Regions from separate parts of the Yersinia sp. KBS0713 genome, predicted to be linked through region 1. Evidence: predicted binding sites of a transcription regulator. Region 1 holds the regulator's gene; each other region holds the start of a gene.

Region 1 (5,339 bases):
CACCACCAGTCTGGCGTTTCGTAAAATTTTTCAGCAGTTGAATATTCGCGCGGCGCAAATTGAAGGTGACAGCTTCCATCGCTATACCCGCCCTGAAATGGATGCCGCCATCCGTAAGGCGCGGGATCAAGGTCGGCATATCAGCTACTTTGGCCCTGAAGCCAATGATTTTGGTCAGTTGGAGCAAAGTGCAGCGGAATATGGCAAGCACGGCACTGGGCGCTCACGTAAGTACTTACACACCTATGATGAAGCGGTGCCTTATAACCAGATCCCGGGAACCTTCACGCCATGGGAGCCACTGCCAGAACCCACCGATGTGCTGTTTTATGAGGGGCTACACGGCGGCGTCGTGACCGAGCATCATGATGTGGCGAAGTACGTGGATCTATTGGTGGGCGTGGTGCCTATCGTCAATCTGGAGTGGATTCAAAAGCTGGTGCGCGATACTGGCGAGCGCGGTCACTCACGTGAAGCGGTGATGGATTCTGTCGTGCGATCAATGGACGACTACATTAACTACATTACGCCACAGTTCTCGCGCACCCATATTAACTTCCAGCGCGTGCCGACTGTCGATACCTCCAACCCTTTTGCGGCTAAAGCCATTCCGTCGCTGGATGAAAGTTTTGTTGTCATTCATTTTCGAGGTTTGGACCAGATCGACTTCCCCTACTTGCTGGCAATGTTGCAAGGGTCATTTATCTCTAATATCAATACATTGGTGGTGCCGGGTGGAAAGATGGGGCTGGCAATGGAGCTGATTATGGCCCCGTTAGTGCAGCAACTACTGGAGGGCAAGACGATCGGCTAATCTCCTTCGTTTCTGGCGTTGCGATGATGCTGGCTGCAACACCAGGAACGTTGAACATCACTAGGGTGCTGATTAACTAGGCAATTTCACGAATTTCAAAACTGTGGGTAATGGTCGCCGCTTTACCCAACATCAGGGAGACGGAGCAGTATTTCTCTGCTGACAGCTCAACCGCACGCTCAACAATTTTGTCAGTAAGCCCCTTACCGCTGACGATAAAGTGCAAATTGATTTGCGTAAACAGACGCGGTGCTTCTTCGCGACGCTGAGAGGTTAACGTGACCTCACAATCGCGCACATCGTTACGCCCTTTTTGCAAAATAGAGACCACATCAATCGCGCTGCAGCCACCTGCTGACATCAACAACATCTCCATCGGGCTAGGTGCTTTATCACCGGCATTTCCATCCATCAAAACTTGATGTCCTGACGCCGATTCACCCAAAAATGTCAGCCCCTCAACCCACTTTACACGTGCCTGCATAACACTCGCTCCCAGTTAAATTTTCTGATCCAGACTACCCTTTCATTTAGAAACTGGCAATGTAACCCGATGTTCATCATGCTGAAGCGATACAACACAAGACACTGACCTCATCCTGTGCTACAAACAGAACCGAAAGTGTTGTTTCTAGAATTAAATAGGGTAGCTCCCAATACTCAGTGAAGGGTTTCTATCCAGTACGTATCTTGGCTATACCTTTCGGCAATTGAGCAAATTAATATGCTAAAAGAAAGTGTATTTTAAAAGCACGCCGTACAGGGAACTCTGAGCCCTGTTAAGTTAGGCAGCGATAACAACAGAGGATAACAGCGAATGGTTCTCGGCAAGCCACAAACAGACCCGACTCTCGAATGGTTCCTGTCTCATTGCCATATCCACAAATACCCATCGAAGAGTACGCTAATTCACCAAGGTGAAAAGGCCGAAACGCTTTACTACATCGTGAAAGGCTCCGTTGCGGTGCTGATTAAAGATGAAGAGGGTAAAGAGATGATTCTCTCCTATTTAAACCAAGGGGATTTCATCGGCGAGCTTGGATTATTTGAAGAAGGCCAAGAGCGTAGTGCCTGGGTTAGAGCAAAAACCGCCTGTGAAGTGGCTGAAATTTCTTACAAAAAATTCCGTCAGTTGATTCAGGTAAATCCAGATATCTTGATGCGCCTCTCTTCACAAATGGCGAACCGCCTTCAGATTACATCCGAGAAAGTGGGTAACCTCGCTTTCCTTGATGTTACTGGGCGCATTGCACAAACGCTGCTTAACCTGGCAAAACAACCTGATGCCATGACCCACCCAGATGGGATGCAGATTAAGATTACCCGCCAGGAAATTGGTCAGATAGTTGGCTGTTCCCGCGAAACTGTGGGGCGGATACTAAAAATGCTGGAAGATCAGAACTTGATCTCCGCACACGGTAAAACGATTGTCGTTTACGGCACCCGTTAATTCCCTATAAACCGGTGCCGATACCCTCGGCATCGGTTTTCTCAATCTTTTGTGATTAATAAATTTCTGGGGCCTAAATGAAGTGGCAACGGGTTATTTATCATCCTGAAGTAAACTATGCATTACGCCAAACATTAGTTCTCTGCCTGCCAGCAGCCCTAGGCTTTGCTATCGGCGAGCTGCGACTCGGACTGATGTTCTCCCTGATACCCGCGTGTTGCAATATTGCCTCGCTGGATACACCGCACCAACACTTCTTCCGGCGGCTGATTATTGGTGGCGCGCTCTTTACACTGAGCAGCTTCCTGACCCAGCAGCTGTTGCTGTGGCACATTCCCTTGCCGTGGATCATGCTCGGGCTAGCACTGGTGCTCGGTGTCAACGGCGCAATCAGCCCCCTCCATGGCCACTTGTTGCCCGCCGCGTTAATCGCCGCAATATTCAGCCTAAGCATGGTTGGTCGCGCACCTATCTGGCAAGCACCCCTGTTGTGCGCTGTCGGAACACTCTGGTACGGCCTCTTTAACTGGCTGTGGTTCCGGTTATGCAGAGACCAGCCGATCCGTGAGCCACTAAGCCAGCTTTATCATTTACTGGCAGATTATTGCGACGCTAAATACAACCTACTCTCCCAGCATGTAGAGCCGGAAAAGGCGCTCCCCCCGTTGCTTGATCGGCAACAGGGGATAATGGACAAAATTAACCAGCTTTATCAGCAATTTAACTTAATCAACAATGCCACCAAGGCGGAGCGCAAACGGCTATTGGGGCTATTTCAGATGGCGCTAGACCTGCAAGAGCACATTACTGCGGCGCTGAATCAGTCAGATAGAGTGCGAGACCTCCTGGAGCATAGTCGGATAGAGGAGGTACTTCGCCGCAATACGCAGATTATCTCAGCTCAAATGCGCGTTATTGCCGATGATATTCTCTATCACCACCGTGCCAAGCGAAATTTCACCGCCGGCGATGCGCTGGTTGAACTGGAAGAGATAGCCCAGCAGCACCCCAATAATCCAGTGGCGCAATTTTGCTACTACCATACCAGCCACGTTATCCAGATCCTGAGTGACCGACGCCCGCTGTATGAGCGCGAGTTGATCTCCAGCCAGCAACAGCAGCCATTTTGGCCCGCCCTTATCAGTTACCTCTCATTTAAGTCTGGTGCGCTGCGCGCTGCCGCACGACTGGGGGTGACACTGGCCGCAGGCAGCTATATTGGTGCCTTGATGCACCTGCCAAAACCTTATTGGATCTTACTCACCGTGATGTTGGTGGTACAAAACGGCTATAACGCGACTAAGGTGCGCATCTATCACCGCGCCCTCGGGACACTGATCGGGCTGGTGTTGGCGGCAGGTTTGCTGCATTTACAGATGCCGGAGGGGGTGACACTGGGCATTATGTTGCTGATCACACTGGTGGCCTATCTGGTGCAACGTAACAACTACGGGCTAGCGGTTATTGGTCGAACCATCACGGCGGTGTATATCTTGCAGCTATTAACCGGTGATGGCGCTGACTTTTTAGTCCCACGTCTGCTGGATACCTTAATTGGTTGTGCGCTGGCCTTTGCCAGCACCTTATGGCTGTGGCCTCAGTGGCAGAGCGGGTTGCTGCGTAAAAATGCCCATCAGGCACTCAGCGCTTACCAGCAGATCCTGCGCTTGTTGCTGGCCCCACACCCTGATATTACCCAGCTCTCCTATGAACGTATTGAGGTGAACAAAGCCAGTAATACCGTCTTAAGCTCACTGAATCAGGCGATGCAAGAGCCGGGATTCAACTCAAAATATTTAGCGGATATGCGGCTGTGGGCGACCCATAGCGAGTTGATTGTTGGACATATCAACGAAATGACTATTCTTACGCGGGAACATCCATTAACTGAATCAACCACGCCGCCTGAAGCGGGTCACAACCTCATGAGTGTCGCGCTAGCGACAGAGTATTTGCAGCTATGTGAGATGGCGATTCAGCAGTGCCAGCAGCGGCTAGAATCAGACAGCTGCGAGGGGAGTGATGATTTTGTGCAAGCACCGGATGTGGCCGTCGACACGCAAATATCTGAACTGGAACGAAATTTGCGGCGTATCCTGTCACATTTAAGTGTTATGCATACCGTGTCGTCGATGGCCTGGCAGCAGCAGCCCCACCACGGTATTTGGCGCAGCCGGAAGTTGCGGGATCAGACGTTTACCGGAGAGTAAATTTAGCTCTCATTCACCAGGCTGGCGATAGCGCTCTCTAAACGCGCCACTCCTTGCTGGATATCATCCAACTCAATCACCAGCGAAGGCGCTAAGCGCAATACATCTGGCCCGGCATTGAGGATCATCAACCCATTTGCCGCCGCTGCGGTCAGGAACTCCCGCGCCCGGCCACGGTATTGCGGTGCTAACTCAGCACCAATCAGCAGCCCCATGCCACGGATATCACTAAACACCGAGTACTTGCGGTTAATCACTTCCAGCGCCTGCACAAACAGGCCATGGCGCTGTTCAATACCCTCAAGGACCTCTGGGGTATTAATCACATCCAGCGCGGCTTCAGCAACTGCACAAGCCAGAGGATTACCACCATAAGTGGTGCCGTGGGTGCCGACGGCCATCACCGAGGCAATCTCTTCGGTGGTCAGCATCGCACTGATCGGGAACCCGCCACCCAAGGCTTTCGCCGTAGTGAGGATATCCGGCGTCACGCCATAGTGCATATAGGTGAACAACTTGCCGCTACGGCCCATGCCACTTTGCACTTCGTCGAACACCAACAGTGCCTTGTGTTGAGTACAAAGCTCGCGCACACCTTGCAGGAACTCAGGTGTCGCGGCGGTAATCCCGCCCTCCCCTTGGATCGGCTCCAGCACCACCGCGCAGGTGTGGTCATCCATCACCGCTTTCACTGCGGCCAGATCATTAAACGGCACATGGATGATGTCGGCCGGTTTCGGGCCAAAACCATCGGAGTACTTTGGCTGACCACCGACGGATACGGTAAACAAGGTGCGACCATGGAATGCATTATGGAAAGCAATGATTTTGGTTTTATACGGGCTATGGCGCTCAATGGCGTAAT
Region 2 (5,339 bases), 1.5 Mb from region 1:
ATCCCAGCTAGTACCGTTAGCTTTATAGATTCCATATTTATGACTCCATTTATTTATAAGCTAGCGAATTATCCGGAATATCCACATCAAAACTGTGACAATTGCTGTACTTTAGGAATACATGGAGCTATTAACTAAAACCCCGTATGATCGCGCGTTTTTAGTACCGCCAAAAAGTGACGACAATGACCCAAACCTTTATTCCCGGCAAAGATGCCGCGCTGGAAGACTCCATCTCCCGTTTTCAGCAAAAACTGAGTGACCTCGGCTTTAATATCGAAGAAGCCTCTTGGCTCAACCCGGTTCCTCACGTTTGGTCGGTACATATCCGCGACCGCGACTGCCCGCTGTGCTTTACCAATGGCAAAGGTGCCAGCAAGAAAGCGGCACTGGCTTCGGCCTTGGGTGAATATTTCGAGCGCTTATCCACCAACTATTTCTTCGCGGATTTCTATCTGGGCAGAGCCATTGCCGAGGGCGATTTCGTTCATTATCCGAATGAAAAGTGGTTCCCGATCCCTGAGGATGATCTGCTGCCGGAAGGTATTCTGGATGAGCGCCTGCTGGCGTTTTACGACCCTGAACAGGAGTTGGTCGCCAGTGATCTGGTGGATTTGCAGTCAGGTAATGCCAAACGCGGTATCTGCTCGCTGCCATTCACCCGCCAGTCAGATTTAGAAACCGTCTATATTCCGATGAATATTATCGGCAACCTGTATGTTTCAAACGGCATGTCTGCGGGTAATACCGCCAACGAAGCCCGCGTGCAGGCGCTGTCGGAAGTCTTTGAGCGCTATGTAAAAAACCGCATTATCGCGGAATCCATTAGCTTGCCAGAGATCCCGACTGAGGTGTTAAATCGCTATCCGGGGGTGGTGGAAGCTATCGCCAAACTGGAAGAGGAGGGTTTCCCGATCCTCTCTTACGATGCTTCTTTAGGTGGCGCGTACCCGGTTATCTGTGTGGTGCTGTTTAACCCATCAAATGGCACCTGTTTTGCTTCCTTCGGCGCCCACCCAGACTTTGGTGTTGCACTGGAACGTACAGTGACTGAGCTATTGCAGGGCCGTAGCCTGAAAGATCTGGATGTCTTTACAGCACCGACCTTTGATGATGAAGAGGTGGCTGAGCATACCAACCTAGAAACTCACTTTATCGATTCAAGCGGCTTAATCAGCTGGGATATGTTTAAAGAGGATGCCGACTATCCGTTTGTCGACTGGAGCTTTAAAGGCAGCACGGAAGAGGAGTTCGCCACCTTGATGGCCATCTTCAATCAAGAAGATGCTGAAGTGTACATTGCTGACTACGAACATTTAGGTGTTTACGCCTGCCGCATTCTGGTGCCGGGAATGTCTGATATTTACCCTGCCGAAGACCTGCTGATGGCGAACAACACCATGGGCGTGCATCTGCGTGACACCTTACTGGCCCTGCCAGACAGTGATTGGCAACCCGCGCAGTATCTGGAACTGATCCAACAACTTGATGATGAGGGGCTGGACGACTTCGCCCGTGTGCGCGAACTGCTGGGTATCGCCACCGGTAAAGATAACGGCTGGTATACCTTGCGGGTGGGTGAACTGAAATCCATGCTGGCATTAGCGGGCGGCGATCTGGAGCAAGGGCTAATTTGGCTGGAGTGGACGCAAGATTTTAACTCTTCGGTCTTTACGGCAAAACAGGCCAACTATTACCGTTGTCTGCAAACCTTGCTGCTGCTGACTCAAGAGCCTGATCGTGAACCGATGCAGTACCACAGCGCATTTGTGAAGATGTATGGCCAGGAAGCGGTAGAGGCTGCTTCTGCGGCATTAGCGGGTGAGGAGCGCTTCAACGGCCTGTTTAGTGTCGATGAAGATCTGAAAGCATTACCTGCACATCAGGCGCTGCTCGGTGCTTATGCCAAGTTACAAGCCGCTAAACGCCGCTACTGGGCTAAAGGCGAGTAAGCTCTTTACCCTCTCCCGTGGATCAATTAGCCATCTGCGGGAGAGGTTATCTTCGAGATCCTCGCCTATTTATTACTGCAATTATTCCTAACGAAAATAAATAGCCATCACTGAACTCCAACAATTGTTTTTGTCATAAAAAAACGTTATTTTCTGACGCCGCTTATGTGGAAAAACAGCACTATTAAACAAACATTATTTGCCAGCGAGATAAAGTAGGCAGAGAGGTGAATAAATAGTTAATTTTTCATGATCGATAATAATAAAAACAGCTACAAATACCGCTTTTAGTTAACCTTCTCAACGGCTTCAAAACAGTCCAATCAAAATTATTTGTAAAACTTAAAATATTTTTTTATGTTTAAAATCATAAAGTTAACCTTATTAAGCGTACAATTTGTAATGATTTAGCCCTAACTAAACTCGCGCAATATGATCCATATCAATTTTCACGCTATACTGCTTTGCTAGTATCTCGTTGTGCTTTATTAACCCTAAAAAGAGAGTTAGTGTGAAAGCTGACAACCCCTTCGATGCATTATTACCTGCGGCAATGGCTAAAGTAGCTGAAGATGCCGGTGTCTATAAAGCCACCAAGCATCCGCTGAAAACTTTTTATTTAGCGATTACTGCTGGTGTGTTTATTTCAATTGCGTTTGTTTTTTATATCACAGCAACTACCGGTACTGCGGGCGTGCCTTTCGGCTTTGCCAAGTTGGTTGGTGGTATTTGTTTCTCCTTGGGGCTAATGTTAGTGGTGGTGTGTGGTGGTGACCTTTTCACCTCTACTGTATTAACCACTGTCGCCAAAGCCAGTGGCCGTATTACCTGGCGTCAACTTGGCTGTAACTGGGTTAATGTCTATATTGGGAACTTGTGCGGAGCACTGTTCTTCGTCGCGCTTATCTGGTTCGCCGGCCAATATACTGTGGCAAATGGTCAATGGGGGCTGAATGTCCTGCAAACAGCTGACCACAAACTACACCATACTTTTATTGAAGCAGTCTGTTTGGGGATTTTGGCTAACTTAATGGTTTGCCTGGCGGTTTGGATGAGTTACTCCGGCCGTACCATAATGGACAAAATGTTCGCGATGATCTTACCGGTGGGCATGTTTGTTGCCAGCGGCTTTGAGCATAGCATCGCCAATATGTTTATGATTCCTATGGGTATCGTGATTAAAAACTTCGCGACGCCTGAGTTTTGGCAATCCATAGGAGCAGCACCAGAGCAATTTGCTAACCTAACTGTAAGTCACTTTGTTATTGATAACCTGATTCCAGTCACCATCGGCAACATCATTGGTGGCGGTTTGTTGGTTGGTTTGACTTACTGGGTAATTTATCTGCGCGGTGACCAGCAACACTAAGTGTGGCCGCACACGGTTTTCGAAGAAATTCACATTAAAAGGTAGATGCATTATGACCGAACTTAATGAAAAATTGGCCAAAGCATGGCAAGGCTTTACCCAGGGTGACTGGCAGAACGAAGTAAACGTTCGTGACTTCATCCAGAAGAACTACACCCCTTATGAAGGCGACGAATCCTTCCTTGCCGGCTCTACCGAAGCGACCGACAAGCTGTGGGCGCAAGTCATGGAAGGCATCAAACTGGAAAACCGCACTCATGCGCCAGTTGATTTCGATACCGACGTTGTGGCGACCATCACCTCTCATGATGCTGGCTATATCAACAAAGATCTGGAAACCATCGTTGGTTTGCAGACTGAAAAACCATTAAAACGTGCCCTGATCCCATTCGGCGGCATCAAAATGGTAGAAGGCTCTTGCAAAGTTTACGGTCGTGAACTTGACCCGCAACTGAAAAAAGTCTTCACCGATTACCGCAAAACGCACAACCAAGGTGTGTTTGACGTCTACACCAAAGATATCCTGAACTGCCGTAAATCAGGTGTACTGACCGGTTTACCCGATGCCTATGGCCGTGGCCGTATCATTGGTGACTACCGTCGTGTAGCCGTTTACGGTATCGACTACCTGATGAAAGACAAACTGGCTCAGTTCAACTCTTTGCAAGATGATCTGGAGAACGGTAAAGACCTGGAGATGACTATCCAGCTGCGCGAAGAGATTGCTGAACAGCATCGTGCTCTGGCTCAGATCAAAGAGATGGCAGCTAAATATGGTTGCGATATCTCAGGTCCAGCGACTAACGCTAAAGAAGCAGTACAGTGGACTTACTTCGGCTACCTGGCTGCGGTTAAATCGCAAAACGGTGCTGCAATGTCCTTCGGTCGTGTTTCTACTTTCCTTGACGTTTACATCGAACGTGACATGAAAGCGGGCAAACTGACTGAAATCGAAGCGCAAGAATTGATTGACCATTTGGTTATGAAACTGCGTATGGTTCGCTTCCTGCGTACCCCTGAGTATGATGAGCTGTTCTCTGGTGACCCAATTTGGGCCACTGAATCACTGGCAGGTATGGGCGTTGATGGCCGTACTCTGGTGACCAAAACCAGCTTCCGCTTCTTGAACACCCTGTACACCATGGGGCCGTCTCCAGAGCCGAACATGACCATTCTGTGGTCTGAAAAACTGCCACTGAACTTCAAAAAATACGCAGCTAAAGTCTCTATCGATACTTCATCTGTACAGTATGAAAATGATGATCTGATGCGCCCTGACTTCAACAACGATGACTATGCTATCGCTTGTTGTGTTAGCCCGATGATTGTCGGTAAGCAAATGCAGTTCTTCGGTGCCCGTGCTAACCTGGCGAAAACCATGTTGTACGCAATCAACGGCGGCGTTGACGAAAAAATGAAGATCCAAGTTGGCCCGAAAGAAGCGCCAATGATGGATGAAGTGCTGGACTATGACAAAGTCATGGAACGCATGGATCACTTTATGGATTGGCTGGCTAAACAATACGTTACCTCGCTGAACATCATTCACTACATGCACGACAAATACAGCTATGAAGCTGCATTGATGGCACTGCATGACCGTGATGTTTATCGCACTATGGCGTGTGGTATTGCAGGTCTGTCTGTTGCTGCTGACTCCCTCTCTGCTATCAAATATGCCAAAGTAAGCACCATTCGTGATGCTGATGGCTTGGCTATCGACTTCAATATCGAAGGCGAATATCCACAGTTTGGTAACAACGACTCACGCGTTGATGACATCGCATGTGATCTGGTTGAGCGCTTCATGAAGAAAATTCAGAAGCTGCGTACTTACCGTGGTGCGGTTGCAACTCAATCCGTGCTGACCATTACCTCTAACGTGGTTTATGGTAAGAAAACCGGTAACACTCCAGATGGCCGCCGCGCCGGTGCTCCATTCGGTCCTGGTGCTAACCCAATGCATGGCCGTGATCAGAAAGGTGCGGTTGCCTCCCTGACCTCAGTGGCCAAACTGC
Region 3 (5,339 bases), 1.7 Mb from region 1:
ATCTCTATTTAGGATAATGTGAAGTAAAGGATACTTTCATAATCTATAGGCAACACTCTGCCACTCGATTTTAAAGAGTTAATAATTTATTTATTGTTATACCCAGAAGCATTAATTGGCAAATGACCCGCCATGGTTAAATATTCATATTTGACCTCTGCGAAATAGTTAATATCTATTTTTATTTGAGACAGCTAATTATGGCGCGTTAATTATACTCGCTGATACAGTAATACTATTTCATTGCTTAACGCACGGGCTAATAGTGATGTCATTAAGTGATCCTGCGCATGGACCATAATAAGTGTCATCGGCGTTTTGGCTTCACCTGCATCTTGTTCAATCAGCTTGGTCTGCATACGATGCGCCGCTTTGGTGAACCCATCAGACTCCGCTAACAGGGTATGAGCCTGGGTGAAATCCCCTTCCCGCGCGGCGCGCAGGGCTTCAAAGCATAAGCTTCTGGCTTGACCGGCATTGACGATGATCTCCATGACCGCCTCTTCAAGATCAATCATTTTTCTCTACCTCATCAAAACCTTGGTTATTAGCGGTTGCCGCGAACCATTCACCACTCTTCTTCACTATGCGCTGTTGGGTTTTCAAATCTAACTGCACAAAACCATAGCGGTTTTTGTAAGCATTACACCATGACCAGTTATCAATAAATGTCCACATATGATAGCCCAGGCAGTGACTCCCTTCGGCTAATGCGCGGTGAACCCATTTTAAATGTTCAGAGACAAACTCAATACGATAGTCATCATTAATCTGCCCGTGCTGGCTAAAGCGCTGTTCGTTTTCAACGCCCATGCCATTTTCTGAAATAAAGCAGCGTGGATTATCATAATTTTCACGCAAGTTAGTCAGAATATCGTAAATACCGGGTTCATAAATTTCCCAACCTCGATGCGGATTCATTTTGCACCCCGGCATCTGATAGTAATCAAATAACCATTCCGGCATAAATGGTGCATCAGGGTTAACCCGGCTATCCCGACATTTTATTCTACGCGGCTGATAATAATTAATGCCGAGCAGATCGACTTTCCCTTCTACGATTAATGCACTGTCACCGGGCTGGCAATCAGGTAATTGATCGTAATCTTTCAGTAAAGCGACAAGTTCTGCCGGATATTCGCCACGTAATACCGGGTCGAGAAAACTGCGGTTAAACAGCAAATCTGCAATGTTGGCCGCTTTAACATCCGCCGGATTCTCGGAGCGAGGGTAGGATGGCGTCAGATTTAAAATAATACCGATTTCACCACCTAATTCGCGCTGACGGTATTTTTTTACCGCTAAAGCATGGGCCAGTACGGTGTGATAGGCCACAGTGGCCGCGCGCTTGAAATCGACGACATTGGGGTAATGAAAATCGTACAGATAACCACCTTCAACCGGCACGATAGGCTCATTGAAAGTAAACCAGTGTTGCACCCGATCGCCAAAGAGACGGAAGCAGGTGTCAGCATATTCTGCATAGGAGTCAACCACATAGCGACTTTCCCACCCCCCCTGTTCTTGCATCACCGTCGGCATATCAAAGTGGAACAGATTGATAAACGGGGTTATCCCCTGCGCCAGCAATTGGTCAATCACCCCATTGTAGAAATCCACCGCCTCTGGATTGACTTCACCCCGCCCCTTGGGCATCAAGCGCGCCCAGGAAATTGAGGTGCGAAAACTATTGTGATTTAGCTGTTTCAGCAGGGCGATATCTTGCTGCCAGTGCTGATAAAACGTCGACGTCTGCTGCGGGCCAATTTGCTGATGAAAGCGCCCTGGCTGCTTGACATACCAGGTGTCCCAGACAGTCGCACTTTTGCCACCACTCAGACTTTCGCCTTCAGTTTGCGGGGCGGAACTGGCGCTGCCCCACCAGAAATCACGTGGAAATTGATACTTCATTATACTCTCCGTAACACGAATCAAATTAGGATCTAGCGAGTTTCAGCTGCTTCAGCAAAGCTCTGTTGTTGCTCTTTTTCTTCGTCAGCTTTCAGCAGACTGCGCTCATAAGCCTTGAGGAATGGGTAGTACATCACCGCAGAGAACAGCATACATAACAAACACATCACCACCGGGCTAAAGGCCCAATTTGCGGCCCAAGAGGCACCAATAGGTGCAGGTGTGGTCCATGGTGTTAATGAGACAACTTGTGCGATCCAGCCCAACTTGGTGGCGATATAAGCCAATGTGGCATTGATCATCGGAACAAAGATAAAGGGCAGGAAGAACACCGGGTTCATGATGATCGGTGCACCAAAGAGAATCGGCTCGTTGATATTAAAGAAGCTCGGCACAATCCCCATCTTGCCAATAGTTCGCAAGTGAATAGCTTTGCTGCGCAGTAACAGGAAGGCCAGCGGTAGCGTAGAGCCAACACCACCAATCAATAAGTAGTGGTCCCAAAAGCCTTGCAGGTAGATATGGGGCAGCGGTGCGCCCGCGGCTAATGCCGCCTGATTCAGTGCCAGATTGGTCATCCAGAACGGGTTCATAATACCAGTGACAATCAGGGCACCATGAATACCCGCAAACCACAATATTTGGCAGAGCAATACTGACAGCAAAATAGCTGGCAACGAATCTGAAGCTGAAACCAGAGGTGCTAACAGATGCATGATCGCTTCAGGAATAATCATTCCGGTGGATGATTCGATAAATAAGTTCAGCGGGTGCAGAGTCGCGACCACGGCCACCACGGGGATCAGGATCTCAAAGGAGCGCGCAACACCGGTCGGCACCTCTTTTGGTAAACGAATGGTGATATTGTGGCGCTTTAAAAATGCATACAGTTCAGTGGAGTAGACCGCAGTCACGATGGCGGTAAAAATCCCCTGGCCGGAGAAGTATTGAGTTGAAATATGGCCATCGGCGTAAGGTGCCGCCACCAGCAAGAATGACATCAATGCCAGCAGGCCCGTCATGATGGGGTCGAGCTTATATTGCCGCCCCAGACTTGCGCCAATCCCAACAGAGATAAAGAAGGTCATCACCCCCATGCTGAGATTGAAAGGCAACATCAGCTGATTGCGATAGGTACTGGAGAAATTCAGCCATGCACGCGCAAAAGCCCAACTGGTATCAGCCGAAAATGGCGGGAAGATAAAGACCAGCATAAACGAGCCGATGATCATAAACGGCAGCGCCGAGGTAAAACCGTCGCGGATCGCGATAATGTACTTTTGTTGCCCTAATCGCCCGGCCAGCGGCGTGATGGTTTGCTCTATCATCCCAACCATTGTTTGGTAAAGAGAACTCATTGCAGATACCTTTTATTTCACTGCATTAATAAGAGATAAGGCGAAGTCGAGGACCTTATCACCGCGTTGCATGCCGTAATCCATCATGTCGATGGTCATCACCGGGATCCCCAACGGCTCAGCTATCGCAGCTAAATCCCGTTGCATGTATTTCACCTGCGGCCCTAGCAGCACAACCTGATAACGGCTGAATTGCTCATTGAACTCGCTGGCACCAAAAGCATCAATTTGAACCTCAACTCCACGGGTTGCCGCCTCAGCCAGCATTTTTTTCACCAGCATACTGGTGGACATCCCCGCAGAGCAGCACAACATTATTTTTTTCATTACCTACAGCCTCACTGTCATCTTGCCATGTTGTCATATTGAGCCTCATTGGAAACAAAATGGAAACCGGTTTCCATCCAAACGACAGAGATATGAGAGCGCGCTCAAATATTTACTTACTGAAAGATATGCAGTTGTGAAAGACATCACAAAAAGCTAAGCAGGAATCAAGGTTTTACTGGATACTCTCTGCTAACAACGGTTTCCGCAAAGGCAATCAGGGTATAGAATGGGTGGCGTTGGATTGGAACCAAGGATAAAAGGAACTGATAAGGCCCTCTGGCCATTGATCAGATAAAGTGGAGTGAAGTTATGTCGACTATTAATGATGTATCGCGGTTAGCCAACGTATCTAAAGCCACTGTGTCTCGGGTGTTGAGCGGGTCGCGCGGGGTCAAGGAAGAGAGCCGTCTGGCAGTCATGAAAGCAGTTGAAATTCTTAACTATAAACCGAATGTGATCGCGCAATTTCTGACCGCACAGTCAACGGGCTGCATTGGGGTGATTTGTGCCACTGAACACATTCAGCAAACAACCAGTTATCTGTTTGCTCTGGAAAAACAGTTTAGTCAGCATCAAAAGCACCTATTACTGCGCTTTGCGGACAACAGTGTCGGGGTCACCAACGCCGTCACTGAGCTTGCCAATGGTCTGTGTGATGCCATTATCATCATCGGCGCGCGCTTTCCGCTGCCGCCACCCGATGACAAGACCATCATGATTGATTGCCTTGAATCCTCGACCCCTAACAGCATTTTATTCGACCACTCATTCGCGGCAGAGACCGCCTGCCACTATCTGGTCAGTCAGGGCCGTCGGCATATCGCGCTGCTAAACCATGCTTCGGGAACTGTGGCGGAGCAGACACTACTGGGTTATCAGCGGGCGCTAGAAAATTATCTGATCCCCTATAATCGCAGTCTGGTGATGGGGAGTGTTCTCTCCTCTTCCGAGGCACTACAGACACTGTTGAACAATGGCGTGCAGTTTAATGCCCTGCTGGTGATGGATGAAATTGAAGCCCAAAAAGCGATTGCGCTGCTGCATCTCTTCAAGCGCACCGTGCCGGATAAAGTGATGGTTTTCAGCCTGGATGGTTCGGTGCAATTACCGGGGGTTCCGGCAGTACCCGCCATAGAGTATTCGTTGGAAACACTGGCCAGAAAAGTTGTCGATCTGATTGATGCCCGGGCGGGTAACCATGTCAATCCACAAGTTTTCCGGGGAAATCTGGTGGTTCCGCACGGTTTAACCGAATAACATTTACAGTTCTCGTCCATTACCGTGGTGACGTTACAGAACGCAGGTGATTAGCGGTGGGATGAAGTTCTGACCAGAAAGGAGAGTGACAGCGGCAATCCTCATCGCCCACCGTCACTCTTTTTTAGAATACTTTTTCTAACAATATCGCCACTTACTTACCGGCTTTGGGGTCCAGATTATCCGCAGGCAATTCACCCGGTAGATAGTCAGGTAAGCGACCGGCAGGGAAAATAGCCAACAGCGATAGCAACGCCATGATCAGTAAGCCAAATTTCAGCGCCCGTAATCGTGCTTCTTCGTTGACGCGCACCGCTTCTGCAACCTGTTCAGGGGTTGCGGTGGTCTGTGCTAACACCCCTTGCAGGCGGTCATTACTGACGAAGTTGATGCTATCCATATTGACCTGAGCCTGAATCTCTGGCGTCAGAATTGGCGTTTCAGCCACACCGCGCATCACGTTGGCACTTAATAGGCCCACCA
Region 4 (5,339 bases), 1.2 Mb from region 1:
GCGTAATTTGGCATATTGCGCCAACGTGGAATCTTTGCGGATATTGTTATCTTCGGCAATTGCATCACGGTAAGGCGGAATATAGGCCGTCATCACCTCATCGTGCAACAGCCCTTGCTGCCAGGCTTGAGCTGCCATTTGGTGAGATCGCAGCGCTAACGCATCCTGATCTTGGCGGCTGATACCATAGGTTTTCGCCATCTGCTCGGCAGTATCCCCCATGCGCAAACCCGTTGAGTATTCAGCGACTGCCGGGGCCACTGGCAGGAGATCACGTAATTTTAACCGGCTGAACAACTTTAGCCGCTGGGTTAGCGTTCTCGCTTTGTTGACATCAACCAGGGTGCGCGCCAGTGCTTTACTGACCCCAATGGGCAGGACGGAAGAGGAGTCGGCACCACCAGCTATCGCCACCGTCACTGAACCGGCAATGATACTTTCCGCTACATTCGCCACCGCCTGAAAGCTGGTCGCGCAAGCGCGTGAGACGCTGTAGGCATCGGTGTGCACACTCATGCCCGTCCCCAATACAATTTCGCGGGCGATATTTGGTGCTTCTGGCATTTGGACCACTTGGCCAAACACCAGTTGGTCGATTAACTCAGGAGCCACGCCACTTCGTGCCAGCAACTCACTGACCACAATTTTGCCTAAGTCGACAGCAGGCACGCCATGGTAAGCAGTTGCCTGCTTAGCAAAAGGGGTTCGTAGGCCGCTTACGATGGCAATACGATCGCCCTGACGCGTCACTAGCGGTAATGGCTTACTCATAAAGGCTCCTGATAAATAAAAGTGGCTGTTATTAAAGCATAACAAATAACAGGTCTGACCTGATCTAATGATTGTTAACCAAACATTTACATTTGGTAAACCTATAGAGCAGGAAAGTGAGAGCAGGAGCAACTTTTTGAGGTAAAAAACCTCGTGGGGGAAGAGTCGAGGGTGGAGTCACATCAATCGAAGTGATGGTCTAGCGCAACAAATTCACGCAGCAAGGTGCATAAAAACAAAACGCGCAGCAAAAAGCTCCGCGTTGGATGAGTATTCAGCGTATCTGAACTCCCTCACAGCGAGGTATTGATTAACGCAAACCCAACTGGAAAATCATGGTTTCAGCCTGGCAGGCAAAAGTGAAATCGACGGTTAAACGCACGCCGCCTTCACTCTCTTCCAGCTTATGCTCAATCAGGCATGGGTCAGACTCAACAGCACGCGCTTTTTCAGTCAGCGTTTTCAGCATGGCTTCTGCTTCAGCGCGGTTATCAAATACACAGCTGTAGGATGCAGTACAGTCAGTATTGTCCATGACAGTGCCAACATCGACACAGCAACAGGCCGCAGTCTCTTCAGCACTACACAGATTTTTTATTGGACGATCGTTGGTATCTGACATCTTCAATTCTCCTCAACGGACATTTCAAAATAGGTGCAAATTGCCTACCGGTTAGCGCAAATAGCAGTAAGTACAAAGCAAATAGAACCTGGCGCAAAAAAAAATTTCTCTGGCGCTATTTTACTACCCCAATCCCGAAGGCACTAGGACTTACTGTTTATAGGCCTATTAAGTGATGGATATCACAGTCGTTTTGTTTATTTGCTCATCAATAGCGTGTTTATTGATACCAATTTGTAAGTTTTTTGTTAACTGCGTCTATTTTTTGCGATCAAATCCGAACAAATATTAAAACATACTTGCAACATGCACACAGGTCAGACCTATACTTCAGCCACTGGTCTGCTTTGTCTGACCGAAAACGGACCCTACAATCCCGCATTCTCTTGTTACGGTATGTAACATTAATTAAAACAATGAGGTTTTGGTCATGAACCAGAAAAACCTGTTTACCCGATCAGCTCTGGCAGCTGCAGTAGCAATCATCTCTTCGAACGTTTCTGCGGCGGGCTTCCAACTGAATGAATATTCAGCCGCTGCATTGGGCCGCTCTTTCTCTGGTGAAGGCGCTGTTGCCGACAACGCATCTGTTGGTAGCCGTAACCCCGCTGCAATGACTCTATTCGACCGCCCTTCATTCTCTGGTGGTATTGTTTATGTTGACCCTAGTGTTGATATCACAGGAACTTCTCCGGTCACACGCCGCAGCACAAGTGCCAATGATATCGCCCCATCAGCCTGGATCCCAAATATCCACTTTATTATGCCGCTGAATGAACAATGGGCTATTGGTGCCTCCGGTACCTCAAACTACGGTTTGGCTACCGAGTTTGATGATAACTATCTCGCTGGCCCTATCGGCGGTAAAACTGATCTGAAAACAGCCAACATAAACTTAGCCGCAGCTTATCGCCTCAATGAAAACTTCAGTTTCGGTTTGGGCTTCAATGCTGTTTATGCTGATGCCAAGATTACCCGTACCGCAGGTGAATTAGTACCAATAGCAACAGGCGGTGCGATCCCATCAACAACCGAATCAGCACGTCTGGAAGGTAAAGAGTGGGGCTATGGCTGGAATGCCGGTATTCTGTACGAAGTCGATAAAGAGAACCGCTACAGCTTCACCTACCGCTCAAAAGTGAAAATTGATTTTGACGGTGATTACAGTAACCAATTCCCTAAAGGTGCAGTTATTGGCAGCACTGTCGGCACGGGTGGACAAATTATCCCAGGTGCGCTGACTTTGAACTTGCCAGAAGTATGGGAGGTGTCCGGCTACAATAAAGTGGCGCCACAGTGGGCGATTCACTACAGTCTGGCTTATACCAGTTGGAGTCAGTTCCAAGAGCTGAGAGCCGTCGGCAATAACGGTCAGACACTGTTTGAAAAACATGAAGGCTTCAAAGACGCTTACCGTATCGCATTGGGTACCACCTATTATTACGATGATAACTGGACCTTCCGTACCGGTATCGCCTTCGATGATAGCCCAGTCCCTGCGAATAACCGTTCAATCTCAATCCCTGATCAGGACCGCTTCTGGATCAGTGCCGGTACTACCTACGCCTTCAACAAAGATGCATCTGTTGACGTCGGTATCTCCTATATGCATGGGCAGAACGTCAAAATCAGCGAACAAGTTTCTCCTTCAGCACCAAATTACCAGTTCTCTTCAGAAGGCACCGCGCTGCTGTATGGCGTGAACTTTAACTACGCATTCTGATAGCCGTTATTGGCAGTTTGATGCCCACAAAAAAAGCGCCTTCCGGCGCTTTTTTTCTGTTCAGTATTAACCACTACTCATTGGCTGAATCGATCAATTCGCGGAGTCAATACTATCCAGGTCACCCTGAATGGCCTGTGCATTCGAGTTAACTTCCGGTTTCAACTGCCCGCCATTGGCCAGGAAATCATAACGCTGGAAGTAAGCTTCGCGCATCATCAGGTAAGGATCAGAGGAGTTGCGCAGCAAACCATCGGAATCCAGCAGTTGCGCACGCGTTTCAATCCCTTCAACCATCCATTTACCTGCCGACATCCAGAAGGTCAAATAGCTCAGCACCGGATAGACGTAATCAGCCGCATTACCACCATCCTCACGGATAGTGAAGCTGCCATAGCCCGGTAATACCACATAAGGGCCGTAACCGACATTATAGTGGCCCAGCGTACTACCAAAGCGGTGCGGCACCTCTTTCGCCAGTTTCGGGTTCGCCATACCGGCGACATCAATCAAGCCACCCATCCCCAAAATTGTGTTCAGGAAGAAGCGGTTAAAGTGTTTCATTGCGTTGTAGGGGTCCCCCACCAGGAAGCTATTCACCATACTGGCTGGCTCTTCAAGGTTACCGAGGAAGTTGCTCATCCCATTACGTGCTGGCTGTGGTACGTAATCGCGCCAGACCACGGCGACCGGGCGCACCACATAAGGGTCAAGAACCTCGTAGTTGAAATTGAACATTGCCCGGTTAAAACCTTCTAGCGGATCAGAGCGGCCCTGCTCCATGTGATCCGGCGAGCTACTGGCACAGCCGACTAACAGCACAGTTGCAAAAGCCAGCCCAATCAGGCGGTAGTTCATATTTTTCTCCATGAAATTCTTTTCAACCCCTCACACTTAAGGAGTCTGCTTATTTATCTCGACATGAATCGTCTGAGGCTGCCCTTTCCCATCAAAATTCTGCACGTCACTCTCACCAAACCAGTCACCCGGCTGTGGATTAGCGGTGCCATCCAATGAGATACGCGCACGCACTTTCACCTGCTGCAGTGACGAAAGCAAGCGCTCCGGCATCATTGCATTACTGTCATCTAGCGCTATTGCTAGCGGGAATCGGCTCAAAGGCAGTTGCTTGACGGCAACCGGCACCGGATTGGCTCCATCGGTGACCGATATAATCACTGTTCCCTGCTGGGGCAATTTTCGGGCGGCATCAGATGATAGTGAAACCTCTATTCCCAGTGTAGCTGTTTCCTGCCCTGCCTGTGATTTAGCTTGCGCGATACTGCGTTTTATCACTTCTACGCGAGAATCACCAGCAGGCAGCAATTTTAGCATAACTTCCCACGCGCCAATGGCTTGTTTGAAATCGCCCTGCTCAAAAGCATTAAAAGCTAATAAACTCATGACGCGCAGATTGGTGTGATCTTGCCCCACCATGCTGCGCAGCATCTGGGTTGCTAACTGATTATCCTGCGGATCACTGGAACGTGTCAGCACTTCGGCATAGCCGAGTCTGACATCCTCATTATCGGGCGCGAGTTGATAAGCTTTAGCAAAAGCTTGCGTCGCCGTGGTGGCGTTATTCAGCGCCATCCCCACTCTGCCGAGCATCATCCAGTCGTTGACGTTAGCGGCATCGTGCTGCAAGGAGGTGCGCAACCCCAGCCCTAAACGGGCGACCTCCTCCATGGTCAGCGGCTCCGCGCGCTCATTAGCAACTCTGGCACGTAATTCAGGCATTTGCCCCTCTACCTGCTGCCATGCCTGCACCTGGGTCAAACCGCCCGTTTTCAGGTATAGCCCTAGCGCGATCACCACCAAAATCACCACGCCCGGTAATAGCGCCCAGCGGTTGATTGGCGTTGTCGTTTCATCCGATTGCTGTGGGATATCAGTCAACAGGTTTTGTTGCAATTCTTGAATCAGTTCAGGCCGCTGTTCCACCACGCCCTGCGCTTCATCCTCCGCCAATTCAGCTAACCTGTCCTGATAAATGGCCTTATTCAGCTCATCCCGGGTGGTCGCCGGTGAATTCGCCCCTTGTCCCATGGCCGGAATGACCAACAAGGCCGCCGCGACCGCCAGTAAAATAATCACTATTAGCCAAAAAGCCATTATGGTTGTTTCCTGTCAGTCGGTTTTGATGGGGTCGGTTGTTCAGCCAACAGATGTTGTAACCGCCGCTGCTCCTGCACGGAAAGCGAGGTCTGCTTCTCCACCCGT

The links. The regulator CRP, encoded in region 1, controls carbon source genes, mostly activating them, when cyclic AMP is high. The targets are predictions, from matches to a motif close to ATGTGANNNNNNTCACAT.
Positions count from the first base shown of each region.
Region 2: focA (formate transporter FocA) is a predicted target of CRP. The motif match lies at 2,383-2,400, and genes of this name have one in related genera.
Region 3: FFE93_RS08855 (PTS sugar transporter subunit IIB) is a predicted target of CRP. The motif match lies at 3,731-3,748, and genes of this name have one in related genera.
Region 4: FFE93_RS06685 (YfcZ/YiiS family protein) is a predicted target of CRP. The motif match lies at 1,564-1,581, and genes of this name have one in related genera.

Region 1 is NZ_CP042173.1:226,054-231,392, reverse strand. It holds gene FFE93_RS00935 (phosphoribulokinase) at 1-814, shown strand, start outside; gene FFE93_RS00930 (OsmC family protein) at 891-1,298, opposite strand; gene crp (cAMP-activated global transcriptional regulator CRP) at 1,632-2,264, shown strand; gene FFE93_RS00920 (YccS/YhfK family putative transporter) at 2,342-4,474, shown strand; gene FFE93_RS00915 (aspartate aminotransferase family protein) at 4,477-5,339, opposite strand, start outside.
Region 2 is NZ_CP042173.1:1,696,936-1,702,274, reverse strand. It holds gene ansB (L-asparaginase 2) at 1-35, opposite strand, end outside; gene ycaO (30S ribosomal protein S12 methylthiotransferase accessory factor YcaO) at 186-1,952, shown strand; gene focA (formate transporter FocA) at 2,464-3,321, shown strand; gene pflB (formate C-acetyltransferase) at 3,374-5,339, shown strand, end outside.
Region 3 is NZ_CP042173.1:1,892,985-1,898,323, reverse strand. It holds gene FFE93_RS08875 (carbohydrate porin) at 1-2, opposite strand, end outside; gene FFE93_RS08870 (PTS lactose/cellobiose transporter subunit IIA) at 213-518, opposite strand; gene FFE93_RS08865 (glycoside hydrolase family 1 protein) at 511-1,911, opposite strand; gene FFE93_RS08860 (PTS sugar transporter subunit IIC) at 1,944-3,269, opposite strand; gene FFE93_RS08855 (PTS sugar transporter subunit IIB) at 3,282-3,596, opposite strand; gene FFE93_RS08850 (LacI family DNA-binding transcriptional regulator) at 3,909-4,856, shown strand; gene FFE93_RS08845 (MFS transporter) at 5,011-5,339, opposite strand, start outside.
Region 4 is NZ_CP042173.1:1,424,105-1,429,443, reverse strand. It holds gene fadI (acetyl-CoA C-acyltransferase FadI) at 1-771, opposite strand, end outside; gene FFE93_RS06685 (YfcZ/YiiS family protein) at 1,082-1,393, opposite strand; gene fadL (long-chain fatty acid transporter FadL) at 1,824-3,116, shown strand; gene mlaA (phospholipid-binding lipoprotein MlaA) at 3,210-3,974, opposite strand; gene ccmI (c-type cytochrome biogenesis protein CcmI) at 4,011-5,231, opposite strand; gene FFE93_RS06665 (cytochrome c-type biogenesis protein) at 5,231-5,339, opposite strand, start outside.